DNA from 2 places in the Tsukamurella sp. USMM236 genome. Region 1 is predicted to be linked to the other one. Evidence: riboswitches for the same ligand, from Rfam matches in the RefSeq annotation. Region 1 holds a riboswitch; the other holds the start of a gene.
What was found. A riboswitch is a leader RNA that binds a small molecule or an ion and turns the genes downstream of it on or off. The one in region 1 is predicted to bind cobalamin.

Region 1 (7,448 bases):
TCGAACAGCGTCGGGCTGACACCCCCAGCACGCCGCCCCATAGGACCGAACCACATGCAACGACGGGAGCACTCCAGTGACAGGCATCGCCGCAGACCGACCGCCGGTGAACATGTTCGACAAGGTCCTGGTGGCCAACCGTGGTGAGATCGCGATCCGGGGCCTGCGCGCCGCGGTGGAGAGCGGCTCGAAGACGGTGGCCGTCTACCCGTACGAGGACCGCAACTCCCCGCACCGCCAGAAGGCGGACGAGGCGTACCAGATCGGCGCCGAGGGCCACCCGGTCCGCGCGTACCTGACCGTCGGGGAGATCATCCGGATCGCGGTCCAGGCCGGGGCGGACGCGGTATACCCCGGGTACGGCTTCCTGTCGGAGAACCCCGACCTGGCTGCGGCGTGCGCGGCGAACGGCATCACCTTCGTCGGGCCGTCGGCGGACGTCCTGGAGCTGACGGGCAACAAGGCGCGGGCGATCGCGGCGGCGCGGGCGGCGGGTCTGCCTGTGCTCGATTCGTCGGCTCCGTCGTCGGACATCGGCGAGCTCCTCGCGGCCGCGCAGGACATGCACTTCCCCGTCTTCGTCAAGGCCGTCGCAGGTGGCGGCGGGCGCGGCATGCGCCGCGTCACGGCGATCGAGGACCTGCGGGACGCGATCGAGATCGCCTCGCGGGAGGCGGAATCGGCGTTCGGCGATCCGACGGTGTTCCTCGAGGAGGCCGTGATCGACCCGCGGCACATCGAGGTGCAGATCCTCGCGGACAACGTCGGCAACGTGATCCACCTGTACGAGCGCGACTGCTCGCTGCAGCGGCGGCATCAGAAGGTCATCGAGATGGCCCCGGCGCCGAACATCTCCGACGAGCTGCGGGAGCGGCTCTGCACGGACGCGGTGAACTTCGCCAAGGAGATCGGCTACAGCTGCGCGGGCACCGTCGAGTTCCTGGTGAACCCCGAGGGGCGGCACGTCTTCATCGAGATGAATCCGCGGATCCAGGTGGAGCACACGGTGACCGAGGAGGTCACCGATGTGGACCTGGTGGCGGCGCAGCTGAAGATCGCCGCGGGCGCCACGCTGCCGGAGCTGGGCCTGACGCAGGACGCGATCCGGCTCAACGGCGCCGCCCTGCAGTGCCGCATCACGACGGAGGACCCCACGGACGGCTTCCGGCCCGACACCGGCCGGATCACCGCGTACCGGTCTCCGGGCGGCGCGGGCATCCGCCTGGACGGCGGCACGTCGGTGGGCGCGGAGATCAGCCCGCATTTCGATTCGATGCTGGTCAAGCTGACCGCTCGTGGCCGCGATCGGGCGACGGCCATCGTCCGCGCCCGTCGCGCACTCGCGGAGTTCCGCATCCGCGGCGTGGCGACGAACATCCCTTACCTGCAGGCGGTCCTGGCCGATCCGGCGTTCGTCGCCGGCGAGGTGACGACCTCGTTCATCGAGCAGCGCCCGGAGCTGCTCACCGCGCGCGGTTCCTCGGACACGGCGTCGAAGATCCTGCGCTACCTGGCGGACGTCACCGTCAACAAGCCGCACGGCGTGCGCCCGACGAAGATCTACGCGGTCGACAAGCTTCCCGCGGTGGACCTTTCGGCGCCCGCGCCGGAGGGATCGAAACAGCGACTCGAGCGGCTCGGCCCCGCCGGCTTCGCCGCGGACCTGCGCGCGCAGACCGCGCTCGCGGTCACCGACACCACCTTCCGCGACGCGCACCAGTCGCTGCTCGCGACCCGGGTGCGGACCTCGGCGCTGGCGACGATCGCGCCGTACGAGGCCCGGCTCACGCCGCAACTGCTCTCGGTGGAGGCGTGGGGCGGCGCCACCTACGACGTCGCGCTGCGGTTCCTGCACGAGGACCCGTGGGAGCGCCTCGCCACCCTCCGCGAGGGGCTGCCGAACATCTGCCTGCAGATGCTGCTGCGCGGCCGCAATACCGTCGGCTACACCCCGTACCCGCAGCAGGTGACCGACTCGTTCGTCGCCGAGGCGGCGGCGACCGGGGTGGACGTGTTCCGGATCTTCGACGCGCTCAACGACGTCGAGCAGATGCGGCCCGCGATCGAGGCCGTCCTCGCCACCAACACCGCGGTCGCCGAGGGCGCGCTGTCCTACACCGGCGATCTGTCGAACCCCGCCGAGGACCTGTACACCCTGGACTACTACCTCGGCGTCGCGGAGAAGATCGTGCAGGCCGGCGCCCACATCCTGGCGATCAAGGACATGGCCGGGCTGCTCCGGCCCGCCGCGGCCACGACACTGGTCACCGCGCTGCGCAAGGAGTTCGACCTGCCCGTGCACGTGCACACGCACGACACCCCCGGCGGGCAGCTCGCCACCTACCTCGCCGCGTGGACCGCCGGCGCGGACGCCGTCGACGGCGCCGCGGCGCCGCTGTCGGGCACCACCAGCCAGCCCTCGCTGTCGTCGATCGTCGCCGCAACCGCGCACACCGAGCGCGACACCGGGATCGACCTCGACGCGGTCTGCGCGCTCGAGCCCTACTGGGAGGCCGTGCGCGGGGCCTACGCGCCGTTCGAGTCCGGCCTCAAGGCCCCGACGGGGCGGGTCTACCACCACGAGATCCCCGGCGGCCAGCTGTCGAACCTGCGGCAGCAGGCCGGCGCGCTCGGCCTGGCCGAGCGGTTCGAGGACATCGAGAACTCCTACGCCGCGGCCGATCGCATGCTCGGCCGCCTGGTCAAGGTCACGCCGTCGTCGAAGGTGGTCGGCGACCTCGCGCTCGCACTCGTCGGCACGGGCGTCAGCCCGGACGAGTTCGCCGCCGACCCCGGCAAGTACGACATCCCCGACTCCGTGATCGGCTTCCTCCGCGGCGAGCTCGGCACCCCGCCCGCGGGCTGGCCGGAACCGCTGCGCACCCGCGCCCTCGAGGGCCGCGCGGGCGCGACGCCCGTGACCGAGGTCCCCGCCGACGAGGCCGCCGAACTCGCCGGAACGAGCGAGCAGCGGCGAGCGGCGTTGAGCCGCCTGCTGTTCCCCGGTCCGATGCGCGAGTTCACCGAGCACCGCGCGGAGTTCGGCGACGTCTCGAAGCTCTCGACCAACCAGTTCCTCTACGGGCTGCGGCAGGGCGAGGAGCACCGCGTACAGCTCGCGACCGGCGTCGAGCTGCTCATCAAGCTCGACGGCGTCGGCGAGCCCGACGAGCACGGCAACCGCACGCTGGTGTGCACCCTCAACGGCCAGCTCCGCACCGTCGCCGTTCGCGACGACTCGGTCAAGGCCGACATCCCGGCCGCGGAACGCGCGGACAAGATGAACCCGGGCCACGTCGCCGCGCCGTTCGCCGGCATGGTCACCCCCACGGTCCACGCCGGTTCCACGGTCGAGGTCGGCGACCAGATCGCGACGATCGAGGCGATGAAGATGGAGGCCGCGATCACCGCACCCGTCGCCGGCACCGTCACCCGCGTCGCCCTCGCCGGGGCCACCCAGGTCGACGGTGGCGACCTTGTCGCCGTCATCGAGGGCTGACCCGCACCACGGACAGGGCCCGGCCGCGCGAACGCGGCCGGGCCCTTCCTTCTCTCACAGCGTGGCGCGCACCGCCTTCGCCGCTGCGACCAGGTTCCGCAGGGCGGCCACCGTCTCCTGCTGACCGCGGGTCTTCAGGCCGCAGTCCGGGTTCACCCACAGCCGCTGCGCCGGCACGGCGTCCAGGGCCGCACGCAGCGACGACTCGATCTCCTCCTGCGCCGGGACCCGGGGCGAGTGGATATCGTAGACACCGGGCCCGACCTGGTTGGCGAAGCCCGCCTCGTTGAGGTCGGCGAGGATCTCCATCCGCGACCGCGCGGCCTCGATCGACGTCACGTCCGCGTCGAGATCGGCGATCGCGCCGATCACGTCGCCGAACTCCGAATAGCAGAGGTGCGTGTGGATCTGGGTGCCGTCGGCCACGCCCGAGGTCGACAGCCGGAACGAGCCCGTTGCCCAAGCGAGGTAGGCCGAGCGGTCCGCAGCCCGCAGCGGCAGCAGCTCACGCAGCGCGGGCTCGTCGACCTGGATGACCTGCACGCCCGCCCGCTCGAGGTCCACCGTCTCGTCGCGGATCGCGAGCGCCACCTGGTCGGCCGTCTCGGCGAGCGACTGGTCGTCGCGGACGAACGACCAGGCGAGGATCGTGACCGGCCCGGTGAGCATGCCCTTGACCGGCCGCTCCGTGAGCGTCTGCGCGTAGGTGATCCACGAGACGGTCATCGGATCGGTGCGGTGCACGTCGCCGTACAGGATCGGCGGCCGCACGCACCGAGTGCCGTAGGACTGCACCCACCCGTTCTCGGTCGCGAGGAAGCCGTCGAGGCGCTCCGCGAAGTACTGCACCATGTCGTTGCGCTCGGGCTCGCCGTGGACGAGGACGTCGATGCCGAGCTCCTCCTGCAGCGCGACCACATCGGCGATCTCGGACTGCATGCGCCGCACGTACTCGGCCTCGTCGATCCTCCCCGCGCGCAGGTCGGCGCGGGCGACCCGGATCGCGCCGGTCTGCGGGTACGAGCCGATGGTCGTGGTCGGCAACAACGGGAGATCGAGCCGGTCCCGCTGGACCACGGCGCGATCGGCGGCCGCGGTTCGGCCGGTCCCGGTGGCGCGCAGGGCGATGAGGCGGTCGCGCACCGTCGCATCGTTCAGGCGGGGATCCGCGCTGCGGGCCGCACGGACCGCGGCGCTCCGCCCGAACTCCGCGGCGACCACGGGGCGCCCCTCGGTGAGGGCGCGGGCGAGGACGACGACCTCGTCGATCTTCTCCTGAGCGAAGGCCAGCCAGGCGCGAACCCCCTCGGCGCCAGCGGGTTCGGGCGCCATCTCCGCGGCGACCGCGTAGGGCACGTGCAGCAGCGAGCAGGACGTGCTCACGGCCAACGCACCCGCTGACCCGGACAGCATGCCCAGGGTCGCCGACGCCGATGCCAGGTCGGTGCGCCAGACGTTGCGCCCGTCGACGACGCCCGCGAGCAGCAGCTTGTCCTGGAGCGCCGGCACGGCGGCGACCGCCGCGACGGCGGCGGGATCGGTCACCAGGTCGACGGCGACCGCCTCGATCGCGGTGCCGGCCAGGGCCTCCAGCGACGGCCCCGGCGAGCCGAAGTACGTCGCCACGAGGATCGACGGCCGGTCGGCGGCCGAGGAGAGCTCGCCGTACACCCGCGCCGCCTCGCCGGCGAGCGACAGGCCCGCCTCCGTCACCAGCACCGGCTCGTCGATCTGCACCCACTGCGCACCCCGGGCCGCCAGCCGCGCCAGGAGATCCCGGTAGAGCGGCAGGAGCTCGTCCAGGCGGGAGAGCGGCTCACCGGCACCGTCGACCGGCTTGGCGAGCGCGAGGAAGGTGAGCGGTCCGACGACGACCGGGCGCGCCGGGACGCCCTGCGCCAGCGCCTCGTCCAGATCGCCGAGCACCTTCTCGGGGTGCAGCGCGAAGGCGGTCGCCGGCCCGATCTCGGGAACGAGGTAGTGGTAGTTCGTGTCGAACCACTTGGTCATCTCGAGCGGGGTGACCTCGGCGGTACCGCGCGCCGCGGCGAAGTACCGGTCGAGCGGATCCTCGATCCCCGCGACCCGGGGCGGCAGGGCGCCGAGCAGTTCCGCGGTGTCGAGCATCTGGTCGTAGTAGCTGAACGTGTTGGTGGGGACGGAATCCAGCCCGGCGGCGACCAGCCGTGCCCACTCGTCGCGCCGGAGGCCGGCGGCGGTGGATGCGAGCTCGGCCCGGGTGATCGAGCCCTTCCAATAGCCCTCGATCGCGCGCTTGAGCTCGCGCCGGGGGCCGATGCGGGGAACACCGAGGACGGTGCGGGTGAAATTCGGTGCGGTCACGTGAAGGACCGTTCCTTTCGTGCGTAGCCAGGGCGGGCCACCCGTCCGGACGCACGTACGCACGACTCGCGGACCGTCGACGTGCGACGTCCGTTCGTCCTGTGCGGTCGCACGCCCGGTCCGCGAGGCGGCACACCACCGGACGCGGCGCGTCCGGTACAGCGGGCAGGTATTCGGACTCGCAGGCGCGCCCTGGGGCTCCTACCGGTCGCTGCTTCCCAGGCTCTGCGGCCCAGTGCATTCGTCGCGACTTTCGTTCCTGCTCACCGCTGCGGGACAGTCCCGGATTCCCACCGGGTTCCCTCTCGATCCGCGGTTCCCCACGGCACCGAGTTGTCGCGGCCCGAGGCTTCGGCGCGACATACCAGCTGCACCTTCCAGCATGCCATGCCGCTCCGTGACGGCGGGCGTCACCTCAGTCGTCGACGGCGAACCGCTTGAGCCGGCTGGTCTGCCCCGCGATCAGCCGCACGCGGGACTTCGGCACCCCGAGGTGGGAGGCGAGCAACTCGACGGCGGCCTTGTTCGCCTTGCCCTCGGTGGCCGGCTCGCGCACGAACAGGGTGAGCGCGCCGGCATCGTCGACCTCCACCGCGGGGCCCTTGCGGCTGCCGGGCTTGATCCTGCAGGTCACGGTGCGCGGGCTCATCGCCCCATGATCGCAGGTTCACCACTGAGTACAGTGGATTCATGGGGTTGAGGAAGGCAGGGCTCGTCGCCGCCGCGGTGGTCGCCGCGCTGGTGGTGCTCGCGGGCGGCGTCGTGTGGCTCTCCAGCGTGCATCAGACGCCGCTCACGAAGCACCTCCCCGCCGAGTTGAAGCCCCGCGTCTACCCCGCGGTCTCGACCGCGGGCCTCGATCCCGCGCGCGTCCGGATCCTGGAGAACGTGCGCCGCGAGTTCGACGCCAACCGCCCGGGCACGTACTTCTCGGAGGGCGTCGACGAGCCCTGGTGCGCCGACTTCGTCTCGACGGTGCTCCGCGATTCCGGCCTGCCGCTGCACAACCCGAACTCCGGGACCTGGCGCATCCCCGGCGTGTACACGCTCACCGAGTACTTCCAGAAGGCCGGGAAGCTGGAGTCGGCGACCGCGTACCGGCCGCAGCCGGGCGACGTCGTGCTGTACACGCCGGAGCACCCGGCGATGCGCCAGCACACCAACTTCGTCGTCGCGGTGTCGGGCGACAGCGTCACCACCGTCGGCGGCAACCAGGAGGGCGGCATCAGCGCCTGGACGTACCGGCTGACCGACACCTTCGGCCTCGCCGGGTACGGGGTGCCGGCCCGATGACGGTGCTCGAGGCGCTGCGAGCGCGGCTCACCTCCGGAAGCCTTCCGGGAGAGCGCTCCGACGGGCTGCGGATCGCCGTGTGCATCGAGGGCGGCGGCTCGCGCTCCGCGTATTCCGCGGGGATGGCGATCGCGGTCGACGAGCTCGGCCTGCTGCCCGCCGTCGACGCGATCTACGGCACCTCGGGCGGCGGCCTCAACGCGGCGTGGCTGGTCTCCGGCGAGGGCCGACGGTGGCTGCCCTCGTGGGGCTGGGAGGAGGTGCTGGCCGAGCGCGTGGTGCACCCGCGGCGGGCGCTGCGCGGCGGCGTCGT
Region 2 (7,448 bases), on a different contig from region 1:
AGGCCTGTGCGGGGGAGCCCGTCGCGAGCGACTCGATCACCGCGACCGAGGTCGGCGGCGCGGGCGGGGCGCCCAGCCAGGTGCCGGGTGCGGGAAGCACGGGGGCTGCGACGTCGAGGGCGGGGGTGCCCTGGGGGGTGGCGTTCATGGTCATCTCCTTAAACCGTGCCGATGCCGGTGAAACCCGCGACGACGTACGAACCGGACGTCTTGAGGGCCGCCGGCGAGAAGTGCTCGCGGAAGAAGCCGTGGCCCTGCTCCTGCGCGGGCCGGGCCTTGCTGCCGAGGAAGGTGTTGACCTGGTCGGGCAGGCGGTCGAAGAAGAAGCTGCGCCTGGGCAGCCATTCGACGCCGAACTTGGCGGCCTCCTCGGCCATCAGTTCCTCGGTCGCGATGTTGGCGAAGCCGCTGCGCTGGTAGGGCAGGACGTGGTGCACGCGGTGGCTGGACAGGCCGGCCGAGAGGAAGCAGTCGACGTACCGGTTGCCCGAGATCCACAGGTCGTAGGCCTGGTTGAGCTGGTTGACCGCCCAGTCCTCGGTCTCGACCTCGGGGAGGTCGTCGACGTCCGTCTCGAAGTCGTGGCTCGCGACCACCAGGAAGGTGCTCACCCACAGCACGGCGACGAACTGCGCCACCCAGGCCCACACGTCGCCGAGGAACAGGAACAGCAGGAACTCGCCGATGAGCAGCGCGCGCATCGCGAAGGCGCCGATGAAGTGGGGGAGCGCCCCGCGCAGCGAGCCGTACATGTCGGCGACCCCCACCTGGCGGGTGAGCTTGACGATCTCGAACAGCCGCATCGTCATGCCCGTCGCGGTGTGCCCGAACTTGTGCAGCGTGTGGATCGGGATCCGGTACCAGCGCGGGATGTCCATCATCATGGTGAAGACGTTCTTCTTGATGTCCACCTCGCTCTGCGTGTGCGGGTGGTGCAGCAGCGCGTGCCCGTCGGCCGTCACGAACGACAGTGCGACGTAGTTGATGTCGAAGGCGTTGACCAGCACCTTCGTCGCGCCCTTCTGCTTGCGATGGATCGCGTAGTGGCCGAAACCCGCCAGCGAGCTGCGGAGGACGACCATGAGCAGCACGAACAGCCAGATCGGCATCCACGACGGGACGCCCAGGCGGGTGGCGATGACCACGACGTAGGCGACGGCCAGCGCCGCCGCGACGACGTTGAACCAGCGGTCCATGCGCTGCACGCGCGCCTTCATCGCCGGGTCGCGCAGCCGCGCCTTCACGGCGTGCAGCAGATCCGTCGGATCGTCGAACCGGTAGCGCGGGGTGTCGCGCCAACTGTCGAATCCGTCCTTGAAGAGGAAGGCCGGCGCATTGTTCTTGGGATGGACGTCCTCGACGCGGGCATCGCGATCGAGGGCGAACCGTTCCAGCATCTTCTCGACCTTTTCGGGATTCGCGTGATACGAACCGATGATCGACGTGATGTCACGATTCTTGGAGCGGCCGATGAAGAATTCCCCGCCCGGATGCTTGTTGATCCATTCCGAGAGATCGTAGGCGCGGCCCTTGTAGACCCACACGTTCGACAACTGCGGCCCGCCGCCGGGGCCGGGTTCACGCCCCAGATCGCGGGGTCCGGGGTCGCCGCTCTCGGTATCGAAATCGCGGCCGCGGGGGCCGGCGGGGCGACGCCCGGGATCGCGCTCGTCGGAGCCGGAAGCGCCGTCGTGACCTGCGCCGCCTCCGCGCCCCGGGTCGGTGCCGCGCTCGAGATCGCGGGGGCCGGGGTCGGCCGCGCCGCGCTCGGACGGCGCCGGTGGCGGGGTGGAATTGATCGACACTTCTGGTTCCTCCTGAACACTGCCGGATCCGGCGGTTGTGTAGACCTTCTCCGGTCACGCTAATGGATCGCTGAAGGTGCGCTTGCCGCTACCGCCCAGTGTCCGATTTGCCCGGAAATCGCGCAGAAGAATGCTTCGATCGACTCCGGAATTCATGCATACTTCATCGTGAGGGCGGGGCTTCCGCCCTTTCATTCGGCCCCGGGCGGTTCCGCCCGGACAGATTCCAGGGGGGAACCCTATGAACCTCAAGGCATCGCGGGCGGCTGTAGCGCTGCTCGCCGCCGGCGCACTGGTACTCACCGGTTGTGCGGACAAGAAGACCGACGACGGCGGCACCACGACCGCCACCGCCGCGGCCGCGAGCGGCGCCTCGGGCTCGCCGACGGCCGCACCCTCGGTCGACGCGAGCGGCCTGCCGACCGTCCAGATCGTGCAGGACGCGGCCCTGGCCACCCGGGAGACCTACTCGGAGCACCTGACGCTCGCCGTCGACAAGGGGATCCAGGGCCTGCCCGTCACCAGCGTCACCGGCGACATCATCTCCTTCAAGGACACCAAGCGCGTGGCCGCGCAGGGCGACGCCAACGTCCGCGTCCAGGACAACTACGTGCAGACGAAGTTCGTCGTGATCGACGGCGTGATGTACGCCAACCTCGGCGGCGCGAAGTACCAGCCGATGGGCAAGACCGGTGAGAAGGGCGTCTACGACCCGGCGATCATCCTCGACCTGGAGAAGGGGCTCGCCAAGATCCTCGACTCCGTGCAGAACCCGAAGGTCGACGGCAAGGACACCGCGAACGGCCTCAAGACCGTCAAGGTCACCGGCACCGTCGCCACGCAGGTCCTCGACCCGCTGCTGCCGCAGATCACCGACATCGCCACCCGCGGCAACGCCGGCACCACGCTGCCCATCACGCTGTGGATCGTCTTCGATCCGTCGGCGAACCCGCAGCCCAAGCCGAACGTCACGCGGATGGAGGTCAAGCTGAAGGAACTGCCCATCACGCTGAACCTCACCGAGTTCGGCAAGGACGTGAAGATCACCAAGCCGGCCACCTAGGCCGACACGCACGGGCAACGGCCCGTCGGACCATTCGGGGGGATGGTCCGACGGGCCGTCGTCGTTCGTCGGGTCGTTCTGCCGGTCAGGGCCAGAGGTTCGGGTTGAGATCCGATCCGTAGCCGCCGTAGCGCGGACGGCGCTCCAGGTGCAGGTGCGGTCCCCGGGTGTTCCCGGTGTCGCCCGAGTACCCGATCAGCTGGTTGGTCGCGACCTTCTGGCCGTCGCTCACGACCCGCCGCGACAGGTGGCAGTAGCCCCAGTCCGATCCGTCGACGTCGTCGTTGATCAGGATCATCGTCCCGTACGCCGCGCCCCAGTTCGCCCGTCCCGTGCGGACATCGCCGCCGATGGTCGCGTACACGGGCGTGCCGATGGGACAGCCGATGTCGACCCCGGTGTGGTAACCCGCCTCCCAGGAGCCGGGCTGTCGCCACTGAGCGGTGATCGGGTGCGCGGTCGCGTTCCGGATGGGCCGCACGTAGGTCGCGGCGTTCGCCGCCGGCGCGACCACGGACCCGGCCGCGGCCGCCGCGGCGGTGAGTCCGGCGACGGCCGCGCCGCCGATGAGCAGACGACGCCGGCTGAGCTGTGCTGATTCGTGGTGAGCTGTCATGACTCTTCTCCCTGAAAGTGCATGAGCGGGGCATGAACGTGAGCATGGCTCACGTTCAGCGCGAGTATGTCATCGCACACGGGTACGCGCTGGGCGAATCAGAAGCCCTTGGAACGGAGGTACGCGCCCAAAGTCTCGACGCTGCCCGGCGTGCGCGGGCCCTCGACCCAGCCCGCGTACGGGATCACGACGACGTTGCCCTCGCGGACGGCGGTGGTGTTCGCCATCAGCGGCTGCGAGCGCAGCTGCGCGATCTTCGCGTCCGGGGTGTTCTCCGGGCCGACGCCGTAGTCGACGATCGCGATCACCTCCGGGTCGCGCTGCGCCGCCGCCTCCCAGGACGCCGTCGTCCACGAGTCGTCGAGGTCGGCGAAGACGTTCTCGCCGCCCGCGTTCTCGATGATCGCCTGCGGGGTGCCGGTGCGGCCCGAGGTGAACGGGTCCGGGGAGGCGCTGTCGAACAGGAAGACCCGCGCCTTCTTCCCCGCCGGCGCGGAGGTCCGGACCTCATCGATCCGGGCGCGGTACTCGGCGACCAGCTTCTCCGCGCGCTCCGGCACTCCGAACAGGGTCCCGAGGTTCGTCAGGTCCGCGAACAGCGCGTCGAGCGGCGGCATGATGCCCCGCTTCGTGCTCCCGGCCTGGCGGCAGGCCTCGGTGAGCTGGTACGGCACGGCGCCGATCTCGCGGATCCAGTCCGGCGTCACGCCGGTGGTCTCCTTGAAGCCGTAGTTCCAGCCCGCGAAGACGAAGTCGGGCCGGGCCGCCTGGATCGTCTCGCGGGTGAAGGCGGTGCCCAGGCTGGGGGCACGATCGAAGTCGGCCTTCCACGGCGAGGTGTTGTAGTCGACGTGCTTGCCGTCGTAGGTCGTGTACCCGACGATGCGGTCGGTCAGGCCCAGCGCGAACAGGATCTCCGCGGTGCCGGTGTCGTTGACCACCACTCGGCTGGGCGGGCCCGGCACCGTCAGGGGCGCACCGCAGTTGGTGACGGTGGCGGGTCCCGAGGACGCCGACGGCGCCGCCTCCTCGACGGTCGCGCCGCAGCCGGTGAGCAGGACGCCCGCGAGCAGCACCAGGGGGAGTCGTTTCATGTCAGGTCCCTTCCGTCAGACCACTGTCGAAGATCACCTGGGGCACGCCCAGGCGGGGGTGGGGCAACACGTGCGCCCCGATGTCGAAGTACCGCCGGAGCGTTTTCGGCGTGAGGATCTCCGCCGGGGTGCCGGAGCAGGCCAGCGCACCCTCGGACAGCACGTACAGGCGGTCGCAGTACTGCGCCGCGAGATTGAGGTCGTGCAGCACCGCGATCACGGTGACGCCCAGGTCGCGGGCGGCGCTGAGCACCGCGAACTGGTGCCGCACGTCGAGGTGGTTGGTGGGCTCGTCGAGCACCAGCACCCGCGGCTCCTGCGCGAAGGCCCGCGCGATGAGCACCCGCTGCGCCTCGCCGCCCGAGAGCGTGCCGAAGTCCCGCCGGGCCAGGTCCGCGGCGCCGGCGGCGGCGAGCGCACCGTCGACCGCCCGACGGTGCGCGGCGAGCGGGACGCCCCGGCGGCGGTGCGGCAGGCGACCGGTCTCCACGATCTCGCGCGCGGTGAAGCCGATGTCGAACGGGGCGTGCTGCATCACGGCCGCGACCTGCCGCGCATTCTCCTCGAGGCTGATCGCCGTGACGTCCCGCCCGTCGACGGTGACGGTGCCCGTCGCCGGTCGCAGCGCGCGGTAGGCGCACCGGAGCAGGGTGGACTTGCCGCTGCCGTTGGGGCCCACGACGCCGATGAACTCGCCGGATTCCGCCGTGAGGCTGAGGTTCTCGACGATGCGCCGTCCGCCCAGCTCGACGGAGACGCCGCTGTACTCGACCCGCATCACGCGCTCCCCACGGACCTGCGGCGCATGAGCGCGATGAACAGGGGCACGCCGACGGCGGCGGTGATCGCGCCGAGCGGCAGCTCCTGCGGTGGCGCGACGGTGCGGGCCGCGATGTCGGCGAGCACGAGGAAGACCGCCCCGAGCGCGGGCGCGATGACCAGGACCCGGCGGTGGTCGGCGCCCACCAGCAGCCGGGCGACGTGCGGCACCACGAGCCCGACGAAGCCGATGGCGCCGCAGACGGAGACGATGATCCCGGTCATCGCCGCGGTGAGCACGAACAGCGCCGAGCGGTAGCCGGAGGCCGAGAGCCCGACGGAGATCGCGACCTCGTCGCCGAGGGCGAGCGCGTTGAGCTTGCGCGCGCCGTACCGCAGCGTCACCAGCCCGATCGCGACCGTGACCGCCAGCAGCGCGGTGGTGCGCCAGGTCGAGGGGGAGAGGCTGCCGAACAGCCAGAACATGACGGTGCGGGCCGCGTCGCCGCGCGGGGCGAGGAAGACCAGCACCGTGGTCACCGCCGAGAAGCCGTACGCGAGGGCGGTTCCGGTGAGGACGAGCCGCAGCGGCGTGAGGCCGCCGCCGCGGTACGCGATGAGGTAGACCAGCGCCGTCGCACCGAGCGCGCCCAGGAAGGCGGCCGTAGGGAGCGCGTACAGGCCGAGCGTGCCGAAGACGCCGAACAGGGCCACCGTCGTCGCGCCGACCGACGCGCCGGAGGAGATCCCGAGTACGTACGGGTCGGCGAGGGCGTTGCGCACCATCGCCTGGACCGCGACGCCGATCGCGCTGAGCCCCGCGCCCACGATCGCGGCGCTGAGTACCCGGGGGATCCGCGAATCCGCGACGATCCGGTAGTGCGTGGCGTGCTCGGCGTCGATGACGCCGCCGGTGAGAAAGGCCCAGACATAGCGGGTCGAGTCCTGCCAAGGGATGCGCACGGTGCCCAGCAGCACGCCCAGCCACATCGCGGCGATCAGCGCGATCAGCAAGCAGGCCAACAGCACTGCCACACGGCGCGACGAGACCACTCGCACTCCGCGACTCCCCTCGGGTCGGTGAGCACCGCCCGGCTCCGGGCGGTCGCGAGGGCAGGTATCGGGCTCGCACGCGCTGGGCGTGTCACCGTTGCGGGGCAGCCCCGGTTTCGCACCGGGTTCCCTCTTGCGCCGTGGGCTCGCGCCCACGGACCGTCGCTGGAACGGAAGTCTAGGCGGGCGATGCGGGCATATCGGCGGCGGGCTGCTCACCGGGCCGCTCACCGGGCCGCTCTGCGGGCCAGGCGCGGACCACGGCGAGCAGGCGCTCGCGGATCGGGGTGGCGCGCTCGGCCAGCGCGGCCTGCTGCCGCACGTACTCGCGCCGGCCCTCGGCCGTCTCGATCGCGATGGGCTCGAAGCCGTAGGCCGTCAGGTCGTACGGGCTCGCCCGCATGTCCAGTTCCCGGGCGTCCCGGGCCAGGTCGAACGCGTCGGCCACCAGGTCCGACGGTGCGCCGGGCGTCAGCTTGAAGGCCCACTTGTAGAGGTCCATGCCGGCGTGCAGGCAGCCGGGCTGCTCCGAGCCGACCTGGGTCTCCCGCGTGAGCTCGACCGCGTTGCGGGGCGCCGCGTCGGGGGTGAAGAAGCGGAAGGCGTCGTAGTGGGTGCACGTCAGCTGGCCCGCGCGGACCACGTCGTCCGTGCCCGCCGGGCCCAGGCGCAGCGGCACCGGGTGTCGCGCCTGGTCGGCCTCGCGGAAGACCATCGCCCACTCGTGCAGGCCGAAGCAGCCGAACACGGGCCGGCGCGCGGCCGTGGCCTCCAGGAGCCGGGCCACGTAGGCGGCGGTGCCCGCGCGGTTGGCCAGCGTCGCCGGGTCCGGCCGGACCCGGGTGCCCTCGACGAGGTAGCCGCGCGCGCCGCTGAATTCGTCCGCCGCCCGCGGGCCGTCGAGCTCGGTCCCGAGGCCCGGGTGCCAGCGCAGCAGGTGCGCGGGGCGGTGCCCGTAGTACGTGAACAGGAAGTCCCAGACGGGGTGCTTCTCGCCGCGGGCGGCCCGGCGGCGATGCGCCTCGACGAAGGGCTCCAGCCGGGCGCGGTGGTCCGCC

Region 2: it holds a riboswitch for cobalamin, as region 1 does, so the genes downstream of both, WFK95_RS06120 (FecCD family ABC transporter permease) here and metE (5-methyltetrahydropteroyltriglutamate--homocysteine S-methyltransferase) in region 1, are expected to answer to the same signal.

Annotation. Positions count from the first base shown of each region.
Region 1 is NZ_JBBCSS010000004.1:347,308-354,755, forward strand. It holds gene WFK95_RS15775 (pyruvate carboxylase) at 113-3,499, shown strand; gene metE (5-methyltetrahydropteroyltriglutamate--homocysteine S-methyltransferase) at 3,554-5,842, opposite strand; cobalamin riboswitch at 6,007-6,172, opposite strand; gene WFK95_RS15785 (DUF167 domain-containing protein) at 6,258-6,491, opposite strand; gene WFK95_RS15790 (CHAP domain-containing protein) at 6,533-7,135, shown strand; gene WFK95_RS15795 (patatin-like phospholipase family protein) at 7,132-7,448, shown strand, end outside.
Region 2 is NZ_JBBCSS010000002.1:61,619-69,066, forward strand. It holds gene WFK95_RS06090 (type III polyketide synthase) at 1-148, opposite strand, end outside; gene WFK95_RS06095 (fatty acid desaturase) at 159-1,589, opposite strand; gene WFK95_RS06100 (LppX_LprAFG lipoprotein) at 2,047-2,868, shown strand; gene WFK95_RS06105 (M23 family metallopeptidase) at 2,954-3,484, opposite strand; gene WFK95_RS06110 (ABC transporter substrate-binding protein) at 3,583-4,578, opposite strand; gene WFK95_RS06115 (ABC transporter ATP-binding protein) at 4,580-5,356, opposite strand; gene WFK95_RS06120 (FecCD family ABC transporter permease) at 5,356-6,327, opposite strand; cobalamin riboswitch at 6,433-6,569, opposite strand; gene WFK95_RS06125 (3-methyladenine DNA glycosylase) at 6,569-7,448, opposite strand, start outside.